DNA from 3 places in the Priestia sp. USM5 genome. Region 3 is predicted to be linked to each of the others. Evidence: riboswitches for the same ligand, from Rfam matches in the RefSeq annotation. Region 3 holds a riboswitch; each other region holds the start of a gene.
What was found. A riboswitch is a leader RNA that binds a small molecule or an ion and turns the genes downstream of it on or off. The one in region 3 is predicted to bind lysine.
Positions count from the first base shown of each region.

Region 1 (7,679 bases), 2.2 Mb from region 3:
TTATAATGAGCACCGCGACTTTCGTTACGGTTGTAAGCTCCAAGCGTTACAACACGTGAAAGCTGGAGCATGTTTTGAAGCTGACGAGTAAATGTTGCCGCTTGATTACTCCATTTAGCCGTGTCATTAATGTTAATACGATCATAGCGTTCAATTAATTCTTGAATCTTTTCATCTGTTTTTAACAGTTTGTCATTGTATCGTACGACTGTCACGTTGTCAGTCATCCATTCCCCTAGCTCTTTATGAAGAACGTATGCATTTTCTGTACCTTGAAGATTCATGATATTGTTCCATTTCTCTTCTTCTTCTTTCACATGACGATCATATACGCTTGAAGAAATAGCATCTGCGCTCTTTTCTAAACCATTGATGTATTCAACGGCTTTAGGACCAGCAACCATACCGCCATAAATAGCTGACAATAATGAGTTTGCTCCTAAACGGTTCGCTCCGTGCTGCGAATAATCACACTCACCAGCTGCGAACAAGCCAGGGATATTTGTCATTTGATCGTAATCCACCCATAAACCGCCCATTGAATAGTGTACGGCTGGGAAAATCTTCATTGGTACTTTGCGCGGATCATCGCCCATGAATTTTTCATAGATTTCGATGATACCTCCAAGTTTAATGTCTAGCTCTTTTGGATCTTTATGTGAAAGGTCCAGATAAACCATGTTCTCTCCGTTAATTCCTAACTTCTGCGCTACGCAGACGTCAAAAATTTCACGAGTTGCAATATCACGAGGTACTAAGTTACCGTATGCCGGATATTTTTCCTCTAAGAAATACCAAGGTTTACCGTCTTTATATGTCCAAACGCGTCCGCCTTCTCCACGAGCAGATTCACTCATAAGACGAAGCTTATCATCTCCCGGGATAGCAGTTGGATGAATTTGAATAAACTCTCCGTTTGAATAGTATGCACCTTGCTGATACACGATAGATGCCGCTGAACCTGTATTAATAACTGAGTTCGTCGATTTTCCAAAGACAATACCAGGTCCACCTGTAGCCATAATAACCGCATCAGCTGGGAACGTTTTAATTTCCATTGATTTTAAATTCTGTGCAGAAATTCCGCGACAGCTGCGCTCATCATCAAGAACAGCACCTAAGAATTCCCATCCTTCGTACTTTGTCACAAGTCCGGCAACTTCATAGCGACGAACCTGCTCATCTAATGCGTACAATAACTGTTGACCCGTTGTTGCTCCAGCAAAAGCCGTACGGTGATGCTGCGTTCCGCCAAATCGTCTGAAGTCTAACAAACCCTCAGGAGTACGGTTAAACATAACACCCATACGGTCAAGTAAGTGAATAATACCAGGAGCTGCTTCACACATTGCTTTTACAGGTGGCTGGTTGGCTAAAAAGTCTCCGCCATACACTGTGTCATCAAAGTGTTCCCATGGTGAATCTCCTTCACCTTTCGTATTTACGGCTCCGTTGATTCCACCTTGTGCGCAAACTGAGTGAGATCTTTTTACCGGAACTAGTGAAAATAAATCTACTTGCTTGCCAGACTCAGCAATTTTTATTGTTGCCATCAAGCCAGCTAAACCGCCACCGACTACGATGATTTTTCCGTTACTCATCGGAACCCCACTCCTTCAAAACCTTAATTTTATGCAAATGCGAATAATGTACGAACACCTACGAATGTAAGTGCTAAGAAGATTGCTAATGTCACATAAGTTGAAATTCTTTGAGAACGTGGTGTTACAGTTAACCCCCAGCTAACTCCAAATGACCATAGACCGTTTGCAAAGTGGAAGATCGTAGATACAACACCAACTATGTAGAATGCAAACATTGCTGGGTTGCTTAAAATTCGTTCCATCATTTGAAAATCTACTTCTTTTCCAAGCGCAGCTTGTATTCTGGTTTCCCATACGTGCCATGTGATGAAGATAAGTGTGATTACACCTGAAACACGCTGAAGGATAAACATCCAGTTACGGAAAAATCCATAGTTGTTAACGTTTGTTTTAGCAGTGAATGCGATGTAAAGACCGTATATTGCGTGAAAAACGATTGGTAAGAAAATAATGAAAATTTCTAGAGCATAGCGGAAAGGTAAGCTCTCCATGAAGTGAGCTGCTTGATTAAATGATTCTTCTCCCTTTGTCGCGAAATGATTCACAACTAAATGCTGTGTTAAGAAAATCCCGATTGGTATTACTCCAAGTAGTGAATGGATTCTCCGATATTGAAACTCTCTGTTTGCCGCCATCTGCGTAGACCCCCCTTAGTTAAATGAACATAGTTTGTGAAGAACTTTCTTACTCCCACTAGACAAATAGATTAATCGTGAATACAGGAAATGAAAACCTTTGCATTTCCTAATAAAGTATGTGACAGGTTAATTTTACTCCCATCGATTAAGAGCGTCAAGGCAAGATGTTTAAATCTTCTATAAAATATAAATTTATAAAATTTTATATTTGTTAACGCTTACTGCATTGATGTTAAAGATTTTTTCTTTCTATTATAATATCGCTTGCCACAGTTAAGTAAGCGTTTACTTTATACTTTTATTGTAAACAAGTTCACAAAACATTTACACAGGTAAAAGTACCCTTTTAAAAGTAATTTTATGGATTTTTTATCTTTACATCTAACTCTTTTTACCATAATAAAGATCCTCTTACATTTTATTAAAAAAATGCGTGAGAGGTTTTTTAGATTTGTATATAATAGTAGTAAAGAAAGAGGGGAAAGCATGAGCAATTTACAAACAGAATCACAGCAAGAACTTGAAGAGACGATGGAAACATTAGAACCTAATGCCGCAGCTGAAACAGAGAGAGCTCTTGATCACGTTCCATATTTCGGATACAGCCTTTTGCGTGACGTGTTAATTCCAGAGCTTCTTGGAGACGAAACGAATACCATCTCATACTGGGCAGGAAAACACCTTGCGCGTAAATATCCATTAAATACAATGGATGAAATCGTCGCATTTTTTAAAGCAGCTTCCTGGGGAACACTGACGCTTGCCAAAAAAGATAAATATTCACTAGAGCTTGAGTTATCAGGTGATGTGGTCAGCAAAAGATTTCAGCAGGAAACTTGTTCATTTCATCTTGAGTCAGGGTTTGTGGCTGAACAGATTCAGCGTCAAAACAACTGCCTAACAGAAGCCTACTTAACACCTAAAGAAAAGAACGGAAAAGTGCTGATTTCCGTGCAGTGGGACCGAAAAGATATCTTACCTACCGAAACCCGTGCGGAGCGTTATAAAAAGTAAGAAATACGTATATATAAAAGACGTGGAGATACCACGTCTTTTTTCTTTTCTTTATACTTGCACTGCCTGCTGCTCTTCTAATTCAAATGCTACGTGAAGCGTCTCAACAGCTTTTACCATATCAGCATGCGGTACAACTGTAGATACTTTAATTTCAGACGTGCTGACCATCTTCACTTCAATTTTCTCTCCTGCCAGCACTTCAAACATTTCGGCTGCAACACCTGGATTAGATATCATGCCAGATCCCACAATCGATACTTTAGCCAGACTGCTTTCATGTTCAATACGCGTATACCCCAAGGTAGATTTATACTCTTTTAAGACGGCAAGAGCAGCTTCTACATCTACAGTTTTAATAGAAAATGAGATAGAGAGGCGATTATTAGCCGTTACGTTTTGAATAATAATATCCACATTTAACTGTTCTTTTGCTAATGCTGTAAAAATAGTAGAAAGAGTTTGTAACTCGTTGTTTAACCCTTCAATTGTCACCCGTGAAATATTATCTTCAAACGCAATTCCTCTTACGACTAAGTTTTGTTCCATTGAAACTTCCTCCTCAACAATCGTTCCATTCTCGTTTTCTAAGCTTGAACGCACTTCTAGCGGTACCTGATAATTTTTTGCAAACTCAACAGCGCGCGGATGCAGCACCCCTGCTCCTAAATTGGCTAATTCTAACATTTCGTCATATGAAATAGAATGAAGTTTACGAGCCTCTTCTACGTAGCGCGGATCCGTCGTAAACACTCCTGTTACGTCTGTATAAATATCACATTTTGCAGCTTTTAGTGCCGCGGCAAGAGCTACTGCCGTCGTGTCAGAGCCGCCTCGACCTAATGTTGTAATGCTTCCATCTTCTGAACAGCCTTGGAATCCAGCTACTACTACGATTCGACCTCTATCTAATTGGCTTTGAATACGAGTCGTGTCAATGTGCTGGATTCGTGCATTGCTGTGAACTGCTTCCGTCTGGATACCAGCTTGCCAACCTGTTAGCGAAGTGGCTTCATGACCTTTGCATTGAAGAGCCATTGTTAACAGGGAAATCGTTACTTGTTCTCCAGTTGTAAGAAGCATATCCATTTCGCGTTTACTTGGACTGTCCGTAATATCACTTGCTAATTTCACCAGTGCATCTGTGGTTTTGCCCATTGCCGATACAACAACTACTACTTGGTTACCGCGCTCTGCTTCTTGAATAACACGGTTTGCTACATGTTGAATACGTTCAACAGAACCAACAGATGTTCCACCAAATTTTTGAACGATTAATGCCATAATTTTGTTCATTCCTTTTCAATAAATTTGCATATGCAGGATGATGAGAAGCTAAATTTTTTTACTCAGACAATAAAAAAAGCAATGAGATGAGCTCTCATTGCTTAACGAACGAAAATTATAAAACATAACCGTCCACTGCCGTGAGATAGCTCTCCAAGAATCTACATCTTGACAATCCTACGTTTATTCAACGCAGAACCAGCAATCATTACTATGAGGTAATGTTCACTTCGGCAAATTTCCCTTTCCGCATCGTTCATAAGGGCTCATACCCTTCCTGATGCGTACTGATTAAATTTGCACCTCTATCTTCACTTCATTTGATGAAGTGTCGTATGAAATTAGTTAATAGCTTATCAAATATTTTCTATTATTTCAAGACTATTTTTGTAATGTTTCATAAATTTTTTCAGCAATGTTTTGAGGAACACCTGAATTTCGTATATCTTCAACCGTTGCTTCTTTCAATTTTTTCACCGAACCAAAATGCTTTAACAAAGCTTTCTTACGCTTTTCTCCCACTCCCGGAATGTCGTCTAGAACTGACTGAAAAGCGGACTTAGAGCGCACTTGACGGTGGAAGGTGATTGCAAAGCGGTGAACTTCATCTTGAATTCGCTGAAGCAAATAAAATTCTTGACTATTGCGTTCAAGCGGTATGATTTGAGGAGGCTCACCAATCATCAGGTTGGAGGTTCTGTGTTTATCATCTTTAACAAGACCTGCTGTAGGCACTAAAAGTCCCAATTCATTTTCGAGAACGTCCTGGACTGCAGCTAAATGCCCTTTGCCTCCATCTACAACAATTAAATCCGGAAGCGGAAGGCCTTCTTTTAACGCTCTGGAATACCGTCTGCGAACGACTTCCCTCATGGAACTGTAATCATCTGGTCCCTTTACGGTCTTAATTTTATATTTGCGATATTCTTTCTTTTCCGGTTTCCCATCAACAAAAACAATCATCGCAGAAACTGGGTCTGTTCCTTGAATATTTGAGTTATCAAATGCTTCAATCCGATAAGGAGCGGCAATTCCAAGCTCTTCTCCTAACCGTTCAACTGCGCCAACTGTACGCTCTTCATCTCGTTCAATTAAATAGAATTTTTCACCGAGCGCAATTTTTGCATTTTTACACGCAAGTTCTACTAATTCTTTCTTTTTGCCTCGCTTTGGATGCTGAACCTCTACTTCTACTAACTTCTCAGCTAACTCTGCATCAATCGTTGCTGGAACCATCACTTCTTTTGGCTTAATATTTTTGGCATAAAACTGACCGATAAAAGTTAAGAAATCTTCTTCTGGCTCTTTATAAAAAGGAAACATAGAAACTTCTCGCTCAATTAATTTCCCTTGGCGAATAAAGAAAACTTGAACACACATCCATCCTTTATCGTAAGAATAGCCAAACACATCTCGATTAACAAAATCATTAAACGTTACTTTTTGCTTTTCCATTGTCGCTTCGATATGAGCAATTTGATCTCGGTATTCTTTAGCCCGTTCAAAGTCAAGTTCTTCTGAAGCTTTTAACATTTTTTCAGTTAACTCTGTTTTGACATGCTCATATCCACCATTTAAAAACCGCGTGATATTTTCAATAATTTGTTTGTTTTGCTCTTCTTTTACCTCTTTTACGCAAGGAGCTAGACATTGCCCGATATGGTAATACAAACAAGGCCTATCTGGCATAGTGGAGCACTTTCTTAACGGATAAATGCGATCAAGAAGCCGCTTTGTTTCATTTGCTGCTTGAACATTAGGATAAGGACCGAAGTATTTCCCTTTATCTTTTTTTATTTTTCTTGTAATAACAAGTCGGGGCTGTTTTTCAGCTGTAATCTTAATAAACGGATAGCCCTTATCATCTTTAAGCATAATATTGTATTTTGGGTCATGCTTTTTAATTAAATTCATTTCTAAAATAAGCGCTTCTAAATTAGAAGATGTGACGATATATTCAAAGTCGACAATGTCGTTTACAAGTCGAAGCGTCTTTCCGTCATGAGATCCGGTAAAGTAGGAACGTACTCGATTTTTTAATACTTTTGCTTTTCCTACGTAAATGACCGTTCCATATTTATCTTTCATCAAGTAACAGCCGGGCTGATCCGGTAAAATAGCCAGCTTTTCTTTTAAATAATCGTTCATACTTTTCTCCTTCCTCTTCTCTTACTCTGTCCATCTATACAATCGCTTATGAAGCGTAACCTACATTCTTTCCTGTCTTAATACATGTACATAAGCTGGATTTATGGCGGTGTTCCTTACATCTAGTATAAAACAAACGAACGCATATTCGCTAAATAAAAGTATTCCCAAAAGAGAAAAAGTGGAGAAAAAGAAAAAAACCTAGCCTGAGCTAGGTTTTGACTTACGCGTGTTTATTAATTAATTCTGTTAATGCTTCTTTTGGTTGGAAACCAACTACTTGATCAACTTTCTCTCCATCTTTGAATAATACTAAAGTTGGGATACTCATAACACCAAATTTTCCAGCTGTTTCTTGATTTTCATCAACGTCTACTTTTACGATTTTAACTTTATCGTTAAGTTCGCCATCAATTTCTTCAAGAACTGGAGCAATCATTTTACAAGGGCCACACCATGGTGCCCAAAAGTCAACAAGCACTAGGCCTGATTTAATTTCATCTGTAAAGTTTTTATCTGTAGCATGTGCAATAGCCATTTTAATTCCTCCTAAATATATGCAATATCCAAATTCTACTCACAGTATATCACCTTCAAATAAGGTTTGCTAACTTTTTGCTTACATTTATACTGTTTATTCTCCGCTCTAGTTTGTACAATTTGCCTAAAAATATGCGTAGAAAATTTCGTTTCCCATGAGGCTGAGACCTGACTAAATGAATCCAAAGACGAACAAATAGTATACATGGGTTGAACCGCTTGCGACACCGCAGTTGATTTCCATGCAAGACTTCGCTTTTCTAGCAGGAGTCTTCGCCTTGCCCTCCAATCACCTGCTAGAAAGACCTACCCTGCGTTTACCCTAACAAAAAAACGAACCACTAATCAAAAATCTTGATCAACGGTTCGTTCTTCACTTCGTCTCAAATACTTTTGTCCGAGAATCTTACGCAGACTGTACTTTCAGCTTTTTAAATTCTTCCGTTAG
Region 1 is NZ_JBSGKN010000001.1:177,491-185,169, reverse strand. It holds gene sdhA (succinate dehydrogenase flavoprotein subunit) at 1-1,601, opposite strand, end outside; gene ACWATA_RS00930 (succinate dehydrogenase cytochrome b558 subunit) at 1,631-2,239, opposite strand; gene ACWATA_RS00925 (YslB family protein) at 2,729-3,256, shown strand; gene ACWATA_RS00920 (aspartate kinase) at 3,308-4,540, opposite strand; lysine riboswitch at 4,682-4,859, opposite strand; gene uvrC (excinuclease ABC subunit UvrC) at 4,925-6,691, opposite strand; gene trxA (thioredoxin) at 6,915-7,229, opposite strand; gene ACWATA_RS00905 (electron transfer flavoprotein subunit alpha/FixB family protein) at 7,638-7,679, opposite strand, start outside.
Region 1: another riboswitch for lysine. It lies ahead of ACWATA_RS00920 (aspartate kinase); the one in region 3 lies ahead of lysA (diaminopimelate decarboxylase).

Region 2 (7,679 bases), 200 kb from region 3:
CATAAGAGCAATAAAAAAACCTGTAAAAAACGACTTATCTTTTTTAGCAGAAGGGTTATTTACATCTACTGAAAAGGAACGAGAGACAGCTTGTTTCATACTTTGAAAGCCAACAAATGTGAGCATGACAAAACCCGTTGCATACAGGACAACCGTAACAGCCTGCATCTGAACAAAAGGGGTTAACCCTATTAAAATGAGAAGCATAAATAAGATATCGGCTGTCATTCCTCCTAAACCAACTAGCCAAGAAGCCCAAAATCCTTTTGTCAGACCTCTTTTAATCATCTCTATATTAATTGGACCTACCGGTGCTGCGAGACTAATACCTAGAATTATTTGTTTTATAGCAATCAAAAACCACTCCACAAACACAGCCTCCTTTCTAACTTGTCCAATAGTAGCTTATATATATATAGATTAGAATTTTATAATTTAGAAGCGAGATTTAGTTAAAAATACTCATAAACTTTCTTTTTTTTAATACACATGTAACGTTGAGTTCCATAAGGAGGGTTTTAATGGCATCAAAAATGCTTTTTCGAGCTAATGAGATTTTAGAGTCAACGCATGTCCCGTTCTGGGGGAAAGATGCTTTTCAATATTTCCAAAGCGATATATTATCAGAAGAAAATCCATTTCCCTGTATATTAGGGGTAGAAGGCTTTAAAAAAGATTTACTGCGTTTTTCATTTGTGACGACTCCTTATAACTATCAAGATATTAAACATGCAGCGGCGGCACTTAGAGAATACATAGATACATTTAAGACCATAGGTCGCTATACATCCTTTGTGTTATTCTTTAAGCCTGAACATAAAGAACGGTCAATGGAAGAGTACGAAACGATGTTTTGGGATACGCTGACGTTTCTTCATCAAATTGATCAAAAGAAATGGCCGCAAGATATTCCGAAAGACCCAAAAGATGCATTATGGGAATTTTGTTTTCACGGAGAACCTATTTTTGTCGTCTGTAATACGCCTGCTCATTCTCTACGTAAAAGCCGTAAGAGCAGAGGATTTATGATTACATTTCAGCCGCGGTGGGTGTTTGAAGGTATGACAGGAGATTCAAAAATAGGGAAGCATGTACAAAAAGTCGTCCGCGATCGGTTAAAAACATATGATGACGTATCAGCTCACCCTGAGTTAGGCTGGTATGGACAGCAGGAAAACAGAGAGTGGAAGCAATATTTTTTACACGATGATAATAACAATACTACTGGACAGTGTCCATTTAAATTAAAAAGGAGTGAGCAGCATGGACGTAAAAAAAGCCTCTATTAAAAAAGGAGTTGGCGGAAAGTTTGAAGAAGTAATTAAAGAGCTGCTTCCGGCGTATACTGGATACGTTGAAGTACAGCACGATATTGCTTTTCAAACACATCCGTCTCATACGCATCCAACTGATGAAATTCTTCATATACTTGAAGGATCTATTTACTTTACAGTTGAACGTGATACGGTTCTATGTCAGGCCGGAGATCGGATACATTTACCGAAACAAACGGTTCATTCTTCAAAAGCCGGTCCTGATGGATGCACATACGTTATTTCCATTTTAAAATAAAGACGAAAGAAGATGATGCTTATGCTACGTTCCCGGCCAGTGTTGCTACTTATCGATGTACAAGAAGGGTTTTATTCACCCCAGTGGGGAGAAAGAAACAATTTAGATGCAGAAAAGAATATGCTGACGCTACTGCAAGCATGGAGGCGCCAAGACTATCCTGTCATTCACGTGCAGCATGCATCAGAAAATCCAGACTCTCCTTTACATCCAAGTTCAAAGGGGTTTCAGTTCAAAGAAGGATTTGGTCCACAAGAAGACGAATACTTAATTCGCAAGCACGTGAACAGCTGTTTCATTGGAACAGAGCTAGATAGCTATTTAAAAGCAAATGGCTATGATACGCTTATCTTAATAGGACTAACTACTAATCACTGCGTCTCTACGACTGCGCGCATGGCTGGAAATCTAGGGTATAGGACGTATGTTGCGAACGATGCAACGGCCTGTTTTGATTGTATGTCCTACGATGGAAAAACCAGACTTCTTGCAGAAGATGTACATACATTCGCACTGTCTTCCTTGCACGGAGAGTTTGCAACGGTCGTTTCTACAAAAGAGACTCTTCAAGTCCTTCAAACCTTTCAATATGCCCAAAACCAATAACCGATGTGCATGCGCACATCGGTTTTTTATGTAGATTATGTTTCTTAAAAGAAGTAAAATAAAGATAATTCTATACTATAAGGAGTTTGTACATATGATCATTCGTTATGCTAAAGAAGAAGATTTACCTATGCTTGTTGAAATTTATAATCAGTCCGTTCAAACAAGTGCTGCTACTTTTGACTTAACGCCTGTAACAGTAGAACAAAGAAGGGGCTGGTTTAATAATCATATTGGCAATGAACTTTTTCCACTTATTGTCGCGGAAAAAGATGGAGTAGTAGCGGGCTATGCTTCGCTTTCCTCGTATCGAGATAAAGAAGCGTACATTCAAACAGTAGAGCTATCGATTTATATTGATAAAAATCAACAAGGGCATGGTATTGGGAAACAGCTTATGAAGCGCATTTTGGAATTAGCTAAAGAGCTCGACCATCACGTTGTCATTTCAGGAATTACAAAAGGGAATGATATCAGTATCAAAATGCATGAGCAATTTAATTTTACATTTTGCGGAGAGTTTAAAGAAGTGGGCTGGAAATTTGATCAGTGGCAAGATGTACTTTTTTATCAGCTTATTTTATAAGATGTATGACACCTTTACACATTGTAACGTTTTAGTTTCATGTGTAAAGGTTATTAAAATAATAAGTTGTTTTATTATTTTAATACGAAAGGTGTTAGCTATCATGAGTACACATTTTCAATATCAACATCTAAGAGCTGTGCCGAAAAGATGGTCCCAAAAAGAACTGCATATCCAGCTGAATAGAATCAAACACAATTCTGAACTATCTACTATAGCAGCAGATCCGCTTTTTCATCTGTTAGAATGTACCCGTTCAGGCCTTCAAACTAAACAAGAAATCATAGACTACATCCAAACCATTCCTAATCACCAACTTCCATCTTTTGCAACTCATTTAAGCAGGTTAATTCAGCGTATTTATTATATCGAAGCTGCTGATTACTATAACCGTCCCCTCAAAGGTTATATGCTTGTTATGAAAAACCAACCCGCTTATATATCTCTTCATTTTGCCGATCAGCTCATATAAAAAAAGCGCTCTATTCTTTTGAATAGAGCGCTTTTTTTATTCGTATTTTTTCACTGTTACTTGACATTCTTTTAACGGGATAAGCTTCGACTTTTTCGTCCATTTGTATCCTAACCAAACAATTAAGAATAAAGGAAGTCCGATATAAGAAACAAGTACACCGTACCAGTCAATCGAGTCACCCATAAACGCCGAATAGTTTTGGCCTAAAATAACAACGGCACATAAAATAAAGGCAAAGATAGGGCCAAATGGGAAAAGTTTTGCATGATATGGAAGTTCACTCAAATCATGACCTTGAGCAACAAATGCTCTTCTAAAACGATAGTGGCTGATCGCAATTCCTAACCAAGCAATAAAACCAGACATACCAGAAGCGTTAAGTAACCACGTATATACCGCACCGTCTCCAAAAAATGAAGCACCAAATGCAAGTGTACCGACAAGTGCCGTTGCGATTAAGGCATTAACTGGAACGCCTCGTTTATTCACTTTTGCTAAAAACCTTGGTGCTTTTCCATCTTTCGCTAAGTTCCACAGCATACGCGTAGAAGCATACATGCCTGAGTTACCAGCAGATAAAACAGCTGTTAAAATAACGGCATTAATCGCTGATGCTGCAAACGCCAGACCTGCTCGTTCGAATATCAAAGTAAACGGACTTACTCGCACGTCATCACTTGCTAATGAATTCGCTGTGTATGGAATAAGCATTCCAATAACAAAAATAGCTAAAATATAAAATAACAAGATGCGCCAGAAGACTTGTTTAACTGCGCGAGGAACCGTTTTTTCCGGATCTTCACTTTCTCCAGCTGCGACTCCAAGCAACTCTGTTCCTTGGAATGAAAAACCAGCTGCCATAAAGATACCTAGTACAGTGAAGAATCCACCGTGAATCGGTCCATCACCAAGCGTGAAGTTTTTAAAACCTGGTGCTTCATTGTTAAAGATACCAAAAATCATCATAATACCAATAACTAAAAAGATAATAACCGTTACTACTTTAATTAACGAAAACCAAAATTCAGATTCACCAAATCCTTTTACAGAAAGGTAGTTAAGCCCAAACATAATTAATAAAAACAGGGCACTCCATAAAATAGAAGAAGAGTTTGGGAACCAAAATTTCATAATAAGGGCTCCAGCGGATAATTCAGCTGCAATCGTAATAGCCCAGTTATACCAGTAGTTCCAGCCGAGAGCGAAACCAAAGGATGGATCTACAAAACGAGACGCATACGTACTAAATGAACCAGCTTCAGGCATATAAGCTGCGAGCTCTGCTAGGCTGGTCATCAAAAAGTAAACCATGACGCCAATGATAGCGTAAGCTAAAAGCGCTCCCCCAGGTCCTGCTGTGTGAATTGCTCCACCACTTGCTAGGAATAAGCCGGTTCCGATGGCTCCTCCTAATGAAATCATCGTTAAGTGGCGAGATTTCAACCCACGTTTTAATTCTTGCTGCTCTTGCATAGATAAATACTCCTTTCGAATGTACGGAAAGAGACGGGATAACATAAAAAAAGCCCGCAGTATATGTGCGCGCTTTTAAATCTGAAAACCGCGTCAACCTTCCGTGAAGATAGCTCTTCACATCACTCGCATGATGTGACAGTTCTGTTCCTGTTCGGAGACAGCCCCAGCTTAAATCAACCGAGAAGTGATCTAAACTTCGGCAATTTTTCCTTTCAAGCAACATCCTCAATGTTCTCTGCATTTCCGTTACTTTACTATTAAAAACTGCGACCTCTACCTCATCGATTAGGATGAGGGTTTTTTATATTCAATTGACATAAAAGAAGTATAACAAATACTAAAACGATTGTCATTATAAAAAATAGATTCAGAAAATAGAAACATCTTTGAAATCTCTCGAATCTATTTTGTTACATATGGTATAATAAACATTGTCTTTATACTACATAAATATCCAAACGTACCACAGGGGGAGCCGCCGTGCTGAGAGTGAACGAAACGTTCAGACCCTTAGAACCTGTTAGTTAACGCTAGCGTAGGAATGTGGGAATAGTAGCATATATTTGCTTACTCCTGTGTAAACCGTTTGATATGAATGATTCAAAAACAGGAGTGAGAAACGTGAATAAAGCATTACCTTTACAGGCTAAAATTGAAATAGCTATTTTTGCAGCATTGGCACTTCTACTTGACCTTTTGCCTTCCATTAAGATTGCAACGGCTGTAAGTATTTCGTTCTCCATGGTGCCCATTTTTATTATGTGCTTTCGCTGGGGAGTAAAAGGCGGGGCTCTATCTGGTCTATTATGGGGGCTTTTGCAGTTAGCGACAGGAACGGCTTATATTTTAACAGCGCTACAAACATTTATTGAATATATTGTGGCTTTTGCTTTTATAGGTTTTGGAGGTATTTTTTCACAATCTATTAAAACAAATTTAGCTACCAATAACAGATCAAAAGCTTTTGTTTTGATTGTTTTATCCCTTATTATCGGAAGCTTCGCACGTTATTTCTGGCACTTTATTGCTGGTATTATTTTCTGGGGATCGTACGCACCAAAAGGTATGTCCGCTCTGTGGTATTCTTTTTCAATGAACGGTATTTCAATGGTAGGGTCACTAATAGCCTGCTTAGTCATTCTTTCATTGTTAATTCCATCGGCATCAAGAATGATTGTAACTAAATCACATTCATCATAAGAAAAAAGACTAAATCTACCAAGATTTAGTCTTTTTTTTCATTTGTCACCTTTGTTTACACAAAAGTGTGTCAGGTTTGATAACATAGTTAGTGAAATATTCAAAAAACTGTTTTATGATAGTCAACATATTCAAACGAGATAAAGGATTGATCGTATGCTACAGAAATGGATCACGAGCATAGGTTTAGATATTGGAACAAGCACAACAAAACTGATTGTAAGCAAACTGTTAATAGCAAATCAACAAAATCAGTTTACGCTGCCAGGCTGTCAAATTATTGATCGTCAAGTAACGTATGCAAGTTCTATCTATACCACACCTATGCTAAACGAGGTTGAAATCGATGTTCAACGATTAACGGTACTACTAGAACAAGAGTACAAGAATGCAGAAATCTCCTTAGATCAAGTGGAGGCGGGCGCTGTGATCATCACAGGAGAAACTGCTAGAAAGCAAAATGCAGAAACTATCGTTCACTATCTAGCCGAACATGCTGGAGATTTTGTTGTTGCAACAGCCGGTGCTGACTTGGAAGGAATATTGGCGGCAAAAGGATCAGGAGCAATACAACATTCCGCTGAAACAAATGCAGTAATTGCCAATATTGATGTAGGAGGAGGCACCGCTAACATCGCTTTATGTCAAAACGGAAAAGTGATCGAAACGTTTACGCTGCATGTAGGTGGAAGATTAATTCGGCTGAATTCAGACGGCTTTGTTACCTACGTTTCACCTTATTTAACTGAATTTTTAAAAAATAATTCTTTAATACTGCGAGAAGGTGAAAAAGCAACATTTGAAAAACTCTCGTCTATCTGTCAATTACTATCTGTCAATTACTAGCTGAAGAAACCGTGAATTATGTAAGAGCACTAATTCAAACCTCTTCGCTGCTCGTTTCTCCTCATACAAGATCTTCTATCCAACCAGAAACAATTATGATTTCAGGAGGGGTAGGAGCAATGATGGAGAAGCAAAAGCCGAAAACAGTGAGGGAAGTGGCTGTACATGGAGACATTGGTCCTCTGCTAGCGTATCAGTTTCAATCCATACACGTATCTCAAGCCGCTGAAACAACGCGCGCTACTGTCATTGGGGCTGGCATGCAAAATACAGAAGTTAGCGGATCAACCGTATACATTAAGTCTAAAAAACTGCCGCTGAAAAACATTCCGATTATAGAAATACCTGTACAGCCAGAGGAGGAGTGGAATCCGCAGCTGTTTCAAGAAAGAGCTCGAGCGTCATGTATGCAGGCTTCAACTGTTTTCAGCGCAGAAGATCCTCCCGTTGCTATTGCTTTATCTCATTTCCCTTACTGCAGCTATATAATGCTGCAAGAATTAGCAAAAGTAATAAGCGCTGAATTTGGTGCTTGTTTTAAAGGAGCTAAGTGCCTCGTTGTTTTATGCGAGCAGGATATTGCTAAAGCTTTAGGACAAGCACTAGCCAAACAGGAGAACGAATTAGAAATTATTTGTTTAGATCAAATTGACTTTACCCACGGAGATTATATCGATCTAGGGTTACCCGTAGCTGGAGAGGCAATCTCTGTTTCGATTAAAACACTCGCTTTTTCATCATAATCAACTGAACATACAAGGAGGAAAAGATGTTTAAAACTACCCGGTTGTTAGGAGAAACATTTTCATTTTATAGCTTGAAAGAAATTATGGCCAAAGCAAACGAAGAACGTTCTGGAGATCAGCTCGCAGGAGTTAGCGCTGAGTCAACGAAAGAACGAATGGCAGCCAAACAAGT
Region 2 is NZ_JBSGKN010000001.1:2,150,461-2,158,139, forward strand. It holds gene ACWATA_RS11745 (LysE family transporter) at 1-369, opposite strand, end outside; gene ACWATA_RS11750 (YqcI/YcgG family protein) at 522-1,289, shown strand; gene ACWATA_RS11755 (cupin domain-containing protein) at 1,264-1,572, shown strand; gene ACWATA_RS11760 (cysteine hydrolase family protein) at 1,594-2,178, shown strand; gene ACWATA_RS11765 (GNAT family N-acetyltransferase) at 2,273-2,764, shown strand; gene ACWATA_RS11770 (hypothetical protein) at 2,868-3,236, shown strand; gene ACWATA_RS11775 (amino acid permease) at 3,273-4,712, opposite strand; lysine riboswitch at 4,815-4,999, opposite strand; TPP riboswitch at 5,174-5,274, shown strand; gene thiT (energy-coupled thiamine transporter ThiT) at 5,307-5,915, shown strand; gene ACWATA_RS11785 (ethanolamine ammonia-lyase reactivating factor EutA) at 6,072-6,761, shown strand; gene ACWATA_RS11790 (ethanolamine ammonia-lyase reactivating factor EutA) at 6,773-7,504, shown strand; gene ACWATA_RS11795 (ethanolamine ammonia-lyase subunit EutB) at 7,531-7,679, shown strand, end outside.
Region 2: another riboswitch for lysine. It lies ahead of ACWATA_RS11775 (amino acid permease); the one in region 3 lies ahead of lysA (diaminopimelate decarboxylase).

Region 3 (7,679 bases):
AGACCTGCTCCGTATTCGCTTTCTGGCAAAAATAAGTTCCATAGCCCAGCTCGCTTTGCTTTTTCTTTTAACTCTTCCATGATTGGAGGAACAGCTGACCATCTAGATGGCTGTTCATTCAGCTGTTGTTCGTATAGCCGTTCATTTGGATAAATATGCTCTTCCATAAAAGAGCTCAATTCTTTTTGCAGCTTCACTACTTTGTCAGAGTAAGAAAAATACACGGTAGTCCCTCGCTTTCATTTACTTACTAACCGGTTGGTATGTTACATATTCATCATAAATGAAGGGAAATAATTCAGCAAGATATTTTTAGAAAAATTCTAAATATTATATTATTTATAAATAAAAAAAAGAGAGGTTGTAACCTCTCTTTTTACGCGGATGTCATTTCCTCAAATACGGCTGATACTTTTTCAAACTCATCATCATCTTCAATTGAAGACCATTCACCATCATCTTCAATTTTTAAAAAGAAAACATCAATTTCTTCTTCTGTTTCAATTAAAACTTCTTCCACAAACGCAACGGCAATATAATCGTGGCCTTCAATCGTCATTTTTCCAAGCACTTCAATATCTTGCTCTTGATCATTTTCATCTAAAATTGTAAAAATCTCTCCCGTTTCAATACGTTCCATCGTATTCCCTCCTATTTTAACCTCATTATTCGTTCACTAACATGTATTCCCCTTTAGAAAAGGTTTCATGCTTATAAAAGTAGAATCTACTTTTTAAAAGGCAAAAGAATGTCTACGGTAGTTCCTTTTCCAAGTTCACTTACAAAGTTAATTTCTCCTCTATGTTCTCGAATGATCTTATAGCACACCATCAGTCCAAGCCCCGTTCCTTTCTCTTTCGTACTATAAAAAGGTTTTCCTAAATGCTGCATTCGTTCCTGCGTGATGCCTGGCCCCTCGTCGCTAAACCGGACAACAAGGTTCTCCTGATTAAATCTTTTTAGTTGAATCGTTACAGTTCCTCCACTTGGCATGGATTCGACGGCATTTTTAAATATATTGCTAAAGACCTGTTTTAACTGGTTTTCTTCGCATAATACGAGAGGAAGATGAAGATCAATCTCTTTTTTTACGTGAATTTTCTCTGTAATCCCCTGCACCTCAGCTAGCTTTAACGTGTTCTCTAAGATATCTTGGACGTGTTTGTCTTTGTAGGTTTTCGCCTGAGGCTTTGCAAGACTCAAGAACTCGTCGGCAATCAATTCGATTCTATCTAACTCATGATTTATCATTTCTACATAGTAAGGCTGACCGCTCGTTTCTTCTAATAACTGCATAAATCCTTTTACCGCTGTTAGAGGGTTTCTGATTTCGTGAGCGATACCCGCTGCTAACTGTCCGACTAAGGAAAGCTGAGCGGATTCACGCAGCAATTTTTCAGTTTTTTTACGTTCTGTAATATCACGAAACAAAACTTGAATGGCCTGCTTTCCCATATACGGAATAGGAAAGGCAATGGTTTCGGCATCAATCGTATGACCGTCTTTATGAATAAACTTTTCTTCCTGCAGATCCACAGATTTATTTTCTGTTTTCATTCGATAAATTCGCTGTTTTACAACATCATAGTAATCAGGGTGAACAAACTGATAAACACAAGCTCCTAATACATCTTGAGGATTCTTGTATCCTAGTGCTTTAGCTCCTGCAGGGTTGATATAATCAATTTTACCTTCACTATGAACGATAATTGCTTCCGGGGATAACTCAATCAAACTTCGGTAGCGCTGTTCGCTTTCTTTTAAAGCCGTCTCATCCTGCTTGCGCGATGTTATATCTCGATAGACAAACGCAATGCATAACGGCCAATCATTCATATTTTCAACGCGAAATAGTGTGACGCTTACATTAATTAAATGCCCGTCTTTATGCTGTCTGACCGTCTCGAATTCCGTTTTCGATTCCCCTGATTGAATAGTCTTATGAAGTTCGCACACGGGCTCCTTTAAAAACGAAGGTATAATCGGAAGAGGCTTTTGATGAATTTCTTCAAACGTCCAGCCAAATGTATTCTCAAACGCAGGGTTCACTTGAAGCGTTTTACCCTCTAAGTCAACGATAGCAACAGCATCTGCGTTATGATAAATAAAAGGCTGAATCTGTTCTTTTTTCTCCTGATAACTAGTTATATTCACGCAATGTCCCATAATTTCAGGTTTTTCTGTGTAAGATAAAGGGGTTAAGTTTACTACATAGCGTTTATCATTTATTTGAAGCTCGTACATAAGCTTTTTCTTTTTATTTAGCGCTTCGAAAAAATGCTCATACGAGACCCATTCTTCTAGAGGTATTTTTTGCTCAGAAACGCTTTCTCCTTGATACATACTGTAAACAAGGTGGTCACCTTTTTGTTTGTAAGCAAATATGATTCCTAGAGCCTCAGCTGAATGATTTTCTGCATGTAATCGGACTATTTTTTTATTTTCGTTCATCGTTCATATTTACCTACCCCTCACTAGCATCTTTCCTAATCGTTCTCATTCTCTTAATTTTACATGAGGCGTTTAAAATTTACTAGATAAAGAAGCAGATATTTTCCATTCATTCACATAAAAAAAGCGCCTGTATAGGCGCTTTTTTATGTGAATAGGAATTACTTTGAATGATGCATTTTATGACAGTGCCGCTTCGGAACAAACCCATTTTTCTCCATATGCTGATAGCGATTTTCCATATGTGAAGAAATGTTTTGACTCTCCGTTTTGCTTAGCACGCCGTACTCCACATATTTTGAAAGTATTTCTTTCTTTTTTTCGAACATTTCTTTGTACAGAACGGATAATTCCTGCTTTTGCTGAGACGTCAGCTGCACGTCTTTTGTTTCTGGCTGAGGATTGTTTTCCGCTAATACAGGCGTCCCGCTCATAAATAAAAAAGCTGCTGCTGCACTTATCATAACCTTTCGCAAACAATCTACTTCCTTTCATCATATAGTAGTTATAGTTTGCGAACTTCTATTTGTTTTCATTCATTCTATTTGCTTAGGACTCAATAGCTCCTCTTACATCATAATCGCTAAGATCAATTTCCATTTCCATTTCAAGTGCTAATTTAGCAAGCTCTGAACCAAGATAAGGACCCGACGTTAAGCCTGAAGCTCCGAGACCGTTCGCTACTAGTATTCCTTCGTAAGCTGGAAGAGCCCCGATGACTGGCAAGAAGCCTGGAGTAAATGGTCGAAACCCTACCCTTGTTTCTAAGACTGTGCTTTCTGTTAAGCCAGGAGCAATTAATAAGGCCTTTGAAAAAATTTCATGAAGCCCCCCAGCCGTTACTCTCAAGTCATAACCCGTGTCGTTTTCATGTGTTGCTCCTATGACAATTTGACCTTGTTCAAACGAAAGAATATATTGGTCGCTTGGAGGCATTACAACGGGCCAGTCTTTTGTATCTAAATCAGGAAGATGCAAGTGGACAATTTGCGCTTTTTGAAAGCTTGCTAAAAATTTCACTCCAAGAGGCTCTAGTAATTGATTTGCCCACGCTCCTGCTGTCACGATTGTTGTACTTGCTAGAAGGGTTTGTCCATTTACGGCAACGCCCGTTACTCGATTATTTTCATAAAGTAGTTCTGCGTTTCCTTCTATTATTTTTGCACCGTTTTTCTTCGCTGCATTCACAAGTGCGTTTCGAAGAGCTTTTCCGTTAACGCGAGCGGCTCCACTAATATGAACTGAACTGTATTCTTCCGAAAGAGCCGGAAACAAAGCCTGTGTTTCTTTAGCGGATAAACGTGTAATCTCGCCTATTTCGGGGGCTTCTTCCCGACGCTTATATGCTCGTTCTTCCATTTTTTTAAGCTTTTGTTCATCAGTGTGTAAACTAATTGCTCCTACTCGCTTATATCCCGTATCCGTTTCTCCATCTTCTTCTAATTGCTGAATTAATGTTTGATAGTACTTGGCGCCGCCTTTTGCTAAGCGGTACCATGCTTTATTTCGACGCTGCGAAAGCCACGGACAAACAATTCCTGCTGCTGCATCAGTAGCTTGACCAGCATCCTTGCGATCTATCAATGTCACATCTGCTCCTGCTTTTGCTAAATGATATGCCGTAGAAGCTCCAAGTACCCCAGCTCCAACTACGATGTATGTTTTCATACCGAAACACCCTTTTCTTTCTTCTAGTATTCTCATGCTATATGTATGCAATTTTAGCATAGCAAAAAAAGAAGTCACATACTAGGCGAAGCTATTTTAAGCTTATTTTTAAGCCTTGCTGACTTTGACATATAGCTCCTTTAGTCTCGTAAGCAAAAGCGGTAGAAGTTCTTTTACCAAGATTATAACAGGGTGAAGAAAGCCATAAATAGTGGTAGTACGTCTTTAACGCTGTGGCTTACGGCTTTTCTATTATAGGTGCTGAATAAAAAAATGAAAGAATAAAACCACTATAATATGTAAATAAAAAGAAATAACCATTATTTTAAGGAGAGCGTATGCAATCTTCATTTGTATTATTTTTTATCATTCTTGGTTTACTATTTGGCAAGTGGCGAAGGTATCAAGAATACTACCCTACTTTGCTGTTTTGGGTCACGGGGAATTTGCTTTATGAAGTGCTGCTGTTTCATCACCGCGTATGGGTATTTCACCCTGTTGGTATTGATCATCTTTTTCTACCCGATCACCTAATGGTTTCTCTTGGAATAACCTTAATTATTTATCCGTTTGTTATACCGGTTTTTTTAGGAAGGCTGCCGCTGCATGTAAGCGGCCGGCTGTGGTGGATTCTTTTATGGGCGCTTTTATTTACTGTGATTGAGTTCATTGCTTATGTTAATCACAGTATCACTCATCATTATGGATGGTCGCTGCTATGTTCTTTTCTCTTCAATATTGTCACGTTCTCACTTTTAATCATTCATCAGAAGACAGCGCTGGCTGCTTGGATTCTATCTGGAAGCTTCATAGCTTTTTTATTTACCTTCTTTGATATTCCTATGCCTTAACTTTTCATTGACTAGACAGAGGAAAAGGAAATATAATAGGAGTTACATTTAAATATAATTTTCCTCTCTGAGAATAGAGGTGCATGAAATCAAGAGTCACTTATTGGAGACTAATGGAGTCTGTGAAGATAAGTAAAAGGGATTTCGTGCCGAAGTATATAAACATCCATTGTGTTCATATACTGGTTCAGTATTGAATAAATGCTGAGCTGTCACAAACCACTTGGTTTGTGGAGAGCTATTGAAGAGATGTTGATGCCTAGAATGTAATAATACTTTATTATTATGAAACCAAGACGCGTGAACATCACTTCACGGGTCTTTTTTGTGTTTTTCTACTGACCATCAAAGTTATAGTTGAATGATTTAAATGGAGGGATACGGATTATGTACTTACATGGAACGAGTAAAATTAACAGCAGCAATCATTTAGAAATTGGGCAGTGTGATACGGTCGAACTGAAAAAACAATACGGCACTCCCCTATACATCTACGATCAAGAATTAATTGAGACGAAATGCAAGGCCTTCCATTCAGCCTTTCAAAGAAGCGGATTTTCATATCAAATCGCCTATGCAGGGAAAGCGTTTCTTTGTATGGAAATGGCTAGCCTTTTAACGAAGCTTGATATGTCATTAGATGTGGTCTCAGGAGGCGAATTATTTACAGCTCTTGAAGCGGGATATCCAGCTGAACGCATTCATTTTCACGGAAATAACAAAACGATTGAAGAAATTGAAATGGCTCTTGATGCGAATATTGGCTGTTTTGTTGTGGATAACTTTACCGAACTTGAAGTTTTACATGCCTTAGCAGCTGAGCGCAAACAGAAAGCATCTATTCTTCTGCGTGTTACTCCAGGGATTGAAGCCCACACACATGAGTATATTATGACCGGACAGGAAGACTCCAAGTTTGGATTTGGTCTTTCCAATGACCAGGCTATGAAAGCGGTAAGTTCTGCATTAGAAAAGCCTTACTACGATCTTTTAGGCATTCATTGTCATATTGGTTCGCAAATTTTTGAAGTAGATGGTTTTTCTCGCGCCATTGATATTTTAACTGATTTCTTATTCAGTATTCGTGATAAAATGGAATTTGAAGTAAAAGTTTTAAACGTAGGTGGTGGTTTTGGTATTCGTTATACCGAAAGCGACTCTCCACTTCCAGTTGAGTATTATGTAGATGCACTGACAGAAAAGCTAAGCCGCACGTTAACTGAACAGAATTATACCCTTCCGGAAGTCTGGATTGAGCCTGGAAGAAGCATCGTAGGAGAAGCAGGTACAACGCTTTATACAATCGGCTCAACGAAGGAGATTCCAGGTGTACGCAAATACGTAGGAATTGATGGCGGTATGACCGATAATATCCGTCCTGCTCTTTACGATGCAAAACATGAAGCTGTCTTGGCTAATAGAGTGACGGATAAAAAAGATGAAACAGTATCAATTGCGGGGAAATGCTGTGAATCAGGAGATATGCTTATTTGGGATATCGATTTACCGCGCGTTAATCAAGGAGATTTACTAGCAGTATCCTCTACAGGTGCCTACAACTATTCAATGGCTAGCAATTACAACCGTATTCCGCGCCCTGCTGTTGTATTTGTGAAAAATGGAGAAGCTCGTCTTGCTGTAGAGCGAGAAACATACGAAGATTTGGTGCGTAAAGATGTAAAGCCAGTCGTTACTACGTATGCAATGAGCAAATGATAGCTGTTCTTGCGTAGTAAAGAAGCTATTGTTGTTTGGAGGAAATCTATATGGTTTTAAGTGTATTTAAAACGTACAGATCATCGCTTATTCTGCTTCTCGCTATTTTAATTGGCGGGATAGCAGGATATGCTATCGGGCCCGATGTGGCAGTCGTAAAGCCCTTTGGTGATTTGTTTCTTAATTTAATGTTCATGATTATCGTTCCCCTTGTCTTTTTTAGTGTGGCTTCGGCAATCGCAAACATGAACGAAATGAAACGTCTTGGTAAAATTATGCTAGGTATCGCCGTTGTGTTTGTCGCCACTGCTGCTGTTTCAGCCGTTCTAGGCTTTTTAGGCGCATCACTTTACAATCCGCTGCACAACGTAGATACTTCTGCCATTAAAGAATTAATGGGTGACAGTGAAAATACAGCTGAAAAAATGACGCTTTTAAATCAGCTTGTTAGTACATTTACTGTACCTGATTTTGTTCAGTTATTTTCGAAAGAGCATATTTTACAATTAATTGTCTTTGCCGTTATCTTCGGTATTGCTACCACGATGGCTGGTGAAAAAGGACAGCCTATGGCGAAATTTCTGACTTCGGGTCAAGAAGTATCGATGAAAGTCGTTAAAATTGTCATGTACTATGCTCCAATTGGTTTAGGGTGCTATTTTGCTACTGTAGTAGGAGAACTTGGACCAAAGATCTTGCAAGGGTATGCTAGAGCATTTATTCTTTATTTATTAATTGCAATCGTTTACTATTTTGGCTTCTTTACGCTATACGCATGGATTGCTGGCGGTAAAGCAGGAATTAAGCTGTTTTGGAAAAATGCAGCTGCTCCTTCTATCACTGCTATTGCTACCTGTTCTTCCGCGGCATCTATTCCAGTCAATTTAGACGCAACAAAGAAAATGGGTGTGCCGCTGGATATTGCTGAAACAGTGATTCCATTAGGAGCAAACACCCATAAAGATGGTTCTGTTATCGGTGGTATTCTAAAAA
Region 3 is NZ_JBSGKN010000001.1:2,345,535-2,353,213, forward strand. It holds gene ACWATA_RS12750 (acyl-CoA dehydrogenase) at 1-224, opposite strand, end outside; gene ACWATA_RS12755 (DUF1292 domain-containing protein) at 377-640, opposite strand; gene ACWATA_RS12760 (PAS domain-containing sensor histidine kinase) at 727-2,451, opposite strand; gene ACWATA_RS12765 (YckD family protein) at 2,613-2,927, opposite strand; gene ACWATA_RS12770 (NAD(P)/FAD-dependent oxidoreductase) at 3,001-4,119, opposite strand; gene ACWATA_RS12775 (CBO0543 family protein) at 4,458-4,970, shown strand; lysine riboswitch at 5,037-5,219, shown strand; gene lysA (diaminopimelate decarboxylase) at 5,358-6,686, shown strand; gene ACWATA_RS12785 (dicarboxylate/amino acid:cation symporter) at 6,737-7,679, shown strand, end outside.